3 regions of the Flavobacterium sp. WC2409 genome follow, and region 2 is predicted to be linked to each of the others. Evidence: riboswitches for the same ligand, from Rfam matches in the RefSeq annotation. Region 2 holds a riboswitch; each other region holds the start of a gene.

Region 1 (2,274 bases), 1.4 Mb from region 2:
AAAATATCATCAAGCTCATCTGTTGCTTTGCCACGTGCCGAAACTACAACAGCAATTTTTTCTTCTTGCTTTACTTTACTTTCAATAATATCCAAAACTGTATTGATTCCTTCGCCGTTAGCCAAAGATTTTCCACCAAATTTTACTATTTTCATCTGCTTTTTATTTTTAAAAACAACTTCTAATAAATTGTCTAATTGTTCGTATTCCATCAAGAAGGCATCGTGCCCGTGTTGTGAGTCAATCTCACTATAGAATACATTATTTTTAAATTTTTTAATTTCATTGTAGGTTTCTCGATTTTCTTTTGCTGTAAAAAACAAATCCGAATTGATTCCTACAATGTATATATTGGCATCTACTTTTGAAATAATCGATTCTAAAGACTCATGATTCCGAGTAATATCAATTGTTTTCAACAATTGATTCATCATTTTATAAGCAGATAGTTGAAACCTTTTTTCTAGTTTTTCTCCGTGGTAATTCAACCAACTTTCTACTTGAAATGTTTCGAGTTGCACATTGATATCCCTATTAAATTTTTCTTTGAAAGATTCAGGTGTTCGGTAGCACAACATGGCGTGAATACGGGCATCTTCAATAGGTTTTTTAGAATTATTAAGGATTTGCTCTTGCAAATAACAATTAGCAATCAACCAGTCTGTCGCTTTCCAATCTGTAGCAATAGGAATAAAATTTTGTGCCAATTTAGGTTCCAAAGCTAAAATTTCCCAAGCAATTCCACCACCTACAGAACCGCCAATGAGAGCAAATAAACTATCAATTTTCAAAAACCGAAGTCCTTCGATGAAAATCCTAGCAATATCTCTGGCGATAAAATCTCTGTAATTTTCGATGGTAGCCGAATTGAATCCGTTACCTGGTACATCAAAAGAGACAATAGTATATTTTCTAGTATCAATTGTTTTATCGACACCCACGATATCATTCCACCAACCTGATTCTCCAATAACTTGTGAATTTCCGGTCAAGGCATGGTTTATTAAAATAATGGGAGCCGTATGCAGCGGAGCACCAAAAACTTGATAACTTAAGTTGAGGCTAGCGTATAATGCACCATTATGGGTGGTGAAATTTTGTAAGGTAATATGTGTTGGTTTATTTTCCAATGTCAAATCTTTTATTGATTTTGATTTGTATTTGGAAATATTAGAAAGAAAAAACTAGGGAATTACTAGAGAATTTCTTGTTGTTATCTTTCCACTTTTGGGAGTGGTAGAATGCAGCACCTTCTTCGATTTCTCAAAGGGTTGCTAAGGCTTCATCGGGTCTAATCCCTCGTCCTTTCTTTATAACATTTCAATACGTTTGTGAACTTAATGATGCAAATTAACTACTAATTTTTTAAACAACCAAATTTTAAACATTCTGATTTTTAGCTAAAAATATATTTAACAAAAAAACGCAAGGCATCGCTGAATATAACTATTCAGAAATTACTCGCGTACAAAAGGGATGTTGAACAACTTCCAATTAAATGAAAAGTGTATCATTTTCTTTTGAATACATTAAAAGTTGTAATGAATTGACTGCTTTTTTAGATTTTTTTGAGTCTGGTATTTCCATTCCCAATCTTGGATTCACTAATTCATCAACAACTAGTCCGTTGTCCGTATTTTTTTTGCCTCTTAAATTCCTTAGAAACCCCAATGTTCTTGAAAATTTGTTAGTTGTACTCATGATAATTATATTTAAGTTAGTTTGTTTTCTCTTTATTATTTTAAAAAAATTTAGATACCAGAATAAAAAAAATCCTTTTGGACAAAATACCAAAAGGATTCAAGTTATATAAAACTTATACTTTTGGAATCAACAGACCTTATCGCAAAACATTGCGACAACTATCTGAATCTTTTTATTTGAAAATATTTTCATTTATTTATTTTTATGAATCGTACTATTTGTATAAATTAAAAAAGCCTCCCAATTGTCTTGGGAGGCTTTTGCTATATTATATTATATATAATTTAAAGCAATAACTAGCTCCCGAATTTCTTCGATAGGACTACAAATTGTTTACAAATATTAAAATTCATCTTTGGTATTTTTTACTGAAACAAATATCTTATTTAATTCTGTATCTTCCAAATAATTCACAACTATTTAACGATATTTTCATCTTTAAAATGAAAAACAGAGATACTATTAACAAATAACACTGATAATGTTATGAAATCAATTACTTTTTCGTTTTAAACTGGCACTCCTGCTACTTTTTTAAAAATCACGACCTCAAACCAGTTGTACTATTTA
Region 2 (2,274 bases):
ATCAAAAGTACTTGCGCACCATAAGGCAAAATTCCTTGAATAACACAGGAAAAAATATCAAGAATGGCGGCTGTTTTTTTGGAACTTAAATTGTATTCGTCGTTAATTTCCTTGGCAATTCCTCCAGTAATAACAATAGAAACGGTATTATTAGCAATAGCTACATTAGTAAAACCCACCAAAGCACCTATCCCCGCTTGGGCTGATTTTTTACTCTTAATGCGTTTTTTGATTTGGTGCAATAAAAAATCAATACCTCCAGCCTTATCCACCATAGCGGCTAAACCTCCAGTTAGCATCGATAGTAAAAAGATTTCAGTCATACTGGTGAATCCTTCATAAATTTTTCGAGCAAATTCCATTAACGTAAAATGATTTCCAAAATACCCAATCAATCCAGCCAATATAGTTCCAATAATCAAGGTAGAAAATACATCAACACCAACCAATGCAAGTACAATTACTAAAATATAAGGCACAATTGCAATCCATTCAAAACTTGTTTTAGGAATAGCTACTGCAGTAATATCAGAATTCAATCCCAAATAAAAGAATACTGCGATCGTAATAATAGCAGCTGGAAAAGCAATGAATAAATTGATTTTAAATTTATCTTTCAATTCACAACCTAAGGATTGTGTCGCAGCAATTGTCGTATCGGAAATCATAGATAAATTATCACCTAACATGGAACCTCCTAATAAAGCACCAGCAATCAAAGGCAATGAAGCACCACTAGAATTAGCCAAATCAACCGCAATTGGCCCAATTGCCACAATTGCACCTACAGAAGTTCCTGTAGCAGTTGATAAAAAAGCGGCTATCAAAAAGATCCCCAACGGAAAGTAAGCCACATCCACAGTATTAATTCCAAGACTTACCACGGCATCAACACCTCCCATTGCTTTACTAACCACTGCAAAAGCACCTGCTAATAGATAAATCAAACACATGGTCATAATTTTACTCTCTCCGCAACCTGCAATCAAGGTGGTTACTTTTTCATCCGCTGAACCTTTGAACAGTAAAAAAGCAGCAATAATTCCAATTAAAACCGCTATTGGAGCAGGTAACGCATAAAAGTCATCAAGCCAAATTCCGGCTCCTAAAAAAGTAAAAATAAAAATCAATAAAGGAATTAAAGCATAAGCACTTCCCTTTTTTTTAAATAAATGAGTCATAAATCAGTTTTAAAAATGATAGTATTATTACGAAAACAAAAGCAAAAAAATGGGAATGTAAAACAACATTTTTTCCAAAGGATTTGGCTTATCGTTTTAGCACCTTGCTCGTTGTTGCAGGTTGCTATCTCATTATGAGATTCGTGATAACGGGTGCAAAAGTAAATATTATTTTATATAAAAAGCAATAGTAAACTAGATTTTATAATTTAAAACCAAAAAAGCCTTACCGAAGTAAAGCTTTTTATAAATAAATTATAATTTTTGAAACTGACTAGAAAGCCACATTCCATTTTGGTAATCTTCCATTTTCATCTAAGAAGTTTTGTAACACTTGTCCTTCTACGAATGTTGGAATCCCTTTAGATTTCTCGTTGAAAGTTTCGTACCAAACCACTTCTAAAGTGCTAATATCTTCTTTTACCATTTGTGTTGGCCAAGAATATTTTCTTCCTGTTTTTGCAAACTGGTGTCCTTCAACAATCTTTTCTTTCAAACCACCATTTTTGATTTTCAAAGACCCATCGTTTTGAACAGTTCCTGTAGAACCCACCATGATTAACTCTTTTTCATCTGCAACAGCATAAACCAAAAACACACCACTTCCTTCAGAAGCGTTACATACTTGCTCTAAGCTATCGTCTGCTGTAAAAGTGAAGCTATCGCTTACCTTAAACTTTTTTAATTCTTTGTACATCTTTCTTTTGTATTAATATTAAATAAAATGCCTCACAAAAAAAGTGAGGCATTTTTATAATGACTTGAAATCACCACTAATTTTTCAATTATCCGATAACTTCTTTAACTTTTTTACCAATTTCTGCTGGAGAATCTACAACGTGAATTCCACATTCTCTCATGATTTGTTTTTTAGCTTCAGCAGTATCATCAGATCCACCTACAATAGCACCTGCGTGACCCATTGTTCTTCCTGCTGGAGCGGTAACTCCTGCAATGAAACCAACAACTGGCTTACGGTTACCATCAGCTTTAATCCAATGTGCAGCATCAGCTTCTAATTGACCACCTATCTCACCTATCATAACGATACATTCTGTTTCTGGGTCATTCATCAATAATTCAACTGCCTCTT
Region 3 (2,274 bases), 1.4 Mb from region 2:
CGTAGGAATAAACGGAGCAGAACATATTGAATCAATTGACATTGATGAAAATGGAGCGCATCGTAAAATTGAAACAGATTTCTTTATTCCTCTTTTTGGTCTTACACCAAAATTAGGTCCTATAGGACATTGGGGATTAGAAATTGAAAAAAATGCAATCAAAGTAAACAATGCTTTAGATTATCAAACTAATATTCCGGGTATTTTTGCCATTGGAGATGTGAATACCTATCCAGGTAAATTAAAATTAATTCTTTGTGGTTTCCATGAAGCAACATTAATGTGCCAGGCAGCGTACCAAATTATCAATCCAGGGAAACGATATGTGTTGAAATATACTACAGTTTCTGGTGTTGACGGTTTTGACGGAACTCGTAAAGAGGCGCCAAAAGCAGTGGTAAAAGCTATAGTATAACAATTTATCACATTCAAGTTAAAAAATATAGCGCTAATACTTGCAAGTATTAGCGCTATGTCTTTACTTTGCACCGTTCCTATATTTATTGAAAGTTATCACGAAAGGCGGAGGGAAAGACCCGATGAAACCTTAGCAACCCTTTATCTTTAAAGAAGGTGCTACATTCTACTTTATGCTGAACTTGTTTCAGCATCCAAGATAGATAACACAAGAATACTTTTACAGTATTTCTCAAACCTTTTCTTGACAACATATCGATATTTTTTTAGAGCGAATGATTGGTGCTTTTTTACCATCATCCTTCCTGCTTTCCGTTTCAATCTTTTTATCCTGAATTTAGTTCAGGATCCTGAACTAAATTCAGGATAAAAAGGATTTTCACTGCAATCAGGGCTAAAAAGAAACAATAGTGAACTTTTGTAATTAATAATCAAAAGTATAAATCACAACAAATCATTGTGGTTTACAAGAAATAAAAAGTTATGTCAAGTATTCAAGAAGCCATTAAAAAAAACATACTCATCCTCGATGGAGCGATGGGAACCATGTTGCAGCGCTACAATTTCTCCGAAGAAGATTTTCGTGGAGAGCGTTTCAAAGATTTTCCACATTCCTTAAAAGGAAACAACGATTTATTGTCACTTACACAACCACAAGCCATAAAAGCGGTTCACGCAGCTTATTTTGAGGCTGGAGCTGATATTGTTGAAACCAATACCTTCTCAGGAACGACTATCGGAATGGCCGATTATCATCTGGAAGATATTGTATATGAATTAAACTACGAATCGGCAAAATTAGCCCGTGAAGTAGCCGATGAATGGGCAGCTAAAAATCCAGACAAACCTCGTTTTGTAGCGGGTTCAATAGGACCAACAAACAGAACAGCAAGTATGTCACCAGATGTAAACGATCCAGGATATAGAGCCGTAACTTTTGATGATTTGCGCATTGCGTACAAGCAACAAGTAGAAGCATTAATTGACGGAGGAAGTGATTTATTACTCGTTGAAACTATTTTTGATACACTAAATGCCAAAGCAGCCCTTTTTGCGATCGAAGAAGTAAAAGACGAACGCAATATCGATATTCCCATCATGGTTTCAGGAACGATTACCGATGCTTCAGGAAGAACACTTTCTGGGCAAACAGTAGAAGCTTTCTTAGTTTCGGTTTCGCATATTCCATTATTGAGTGTAGGATTCAATTGTGCCCTTGGAGCTGATTTGTTGAAACCATACTTGCAGACTTTATCACAAAATACTTCTTTCAATGTATCAGCGCATCCTAATGCAGGATTACCAAATGCCTTTGGAGAATACGATGAAACGCCACAAGAGATGCAAGCGCAAATTAAAACCTACTTAGACGATAATTTAGTAAACATTATAGGCGGTTGTTGCGGAACAACACCAGAACACATCAAGTTAATTGCTGATATCGCCAAGGATTATAAACCAAGAGTTTCGACGGCAACAATGTAAACGGGGATAGAGACGCAATTTATCGCGTCTAAAACTGCTACATTATAAGTAAATAGCTTTTCCTGCAAGGTTTTTTTAACCTTGTAGGAATAAATTGAGAAAGTGAATCGAGAAATAAACCTACAAGGTTAAAAAAACCTTGCAGGATTGTAGGACGAGAGAATTCGTTTCTCGTAATGATAGGGGCATTGCCCGCGTGAGGGATAGCAGTGAAAAGCCCACAGACAAATGAAGCGAAAGCGGAATTAGTCGAGGACTTGTAACGAATAGCCCGACCCTTGTGGTCACGCCCAAAATAAGAAGAATTAAAAAGTTAAACCTACATGGTTTTAGAAACCTTGCAGGACAAATAAAAATAAAAAATGGCACAAG

What was found. Region 2 has a riboswitch for S-adenosylmethionine ahead of AB3G34_RS05870 (Na+/H+ antiporter NhaC family protein). Riboswitches for the same ligand answer to the same signal wherever they lie in the genome.
Region 1: linked by a shared signal. The riboswitch ahead of thrA (bifunctional aspartate kinase/homoserine dehydrogenase I) and the one ahead of AB3G34_RS05870 (Na+/H+ antiporter NhaC family protein) in region 2 are both predicted to bind S-adenosylmethionine.
Region 3: linked by a shared signal. The riboswitch ahead of AB3G34_RS16525 (homocysteine S-methyltransferase family protein) and the one ahead of AB3G34_RS05870 (Na+/H+ antiporter NhaC family protein) in region 2 are both predicted to bind S-adenosylmethionine.

The regions. Positions count from the first base shown of each region.
Region 1 is NZ_CP165625.1:3,845,446-3,847,719, reverse strand. Features, by position in the region: gene thrA (bifunctional aspartate kinase/homoserine dehydrogenase I) at 1-1,130, opposite strand, end outside; SAM riboswitch class I at 1,211-1,319, opposite strand; gene AB3G34_RS16460 (hypothetical protein) at 1,495-1,701, opposite strand.
Region 2 is NZ_CP165625.1:1,351,003-1,353,276, reverse strand. Features, by position in the region: gene AB3G34_RS05870 (Na+/H+ antiporter NhaC family protein) at 1-1,181, opposite strand, end outside; SAM-I-IV-variant riboswitch at 1,240-1,336, opposite strand; gene AB3G34_RS05865 (hypothetical protein) at 1,456-1,878, opposite strand; gene sucD (succinate--CoA ligase subunit alpha) at 1,967-2,274, opposite strand, start outside.
Region 3 is NZ_CP165625.1:3,860,805-3,863,078, forward strand. Features, by position in the region: gene AB3G34_RS16520 (NAD(P)/FAD-dependent oxidoreductase) at 1-415, shown strand, start outside; SAM riboswitch class I at 508-627, shown strand; gene AB3G34_RS16525 (homocysteine S-methyltransferase family protein) at 901-1,902, shown strand; gene metH (methionine synthase) at 2,265-2,274, shown strand, end outside.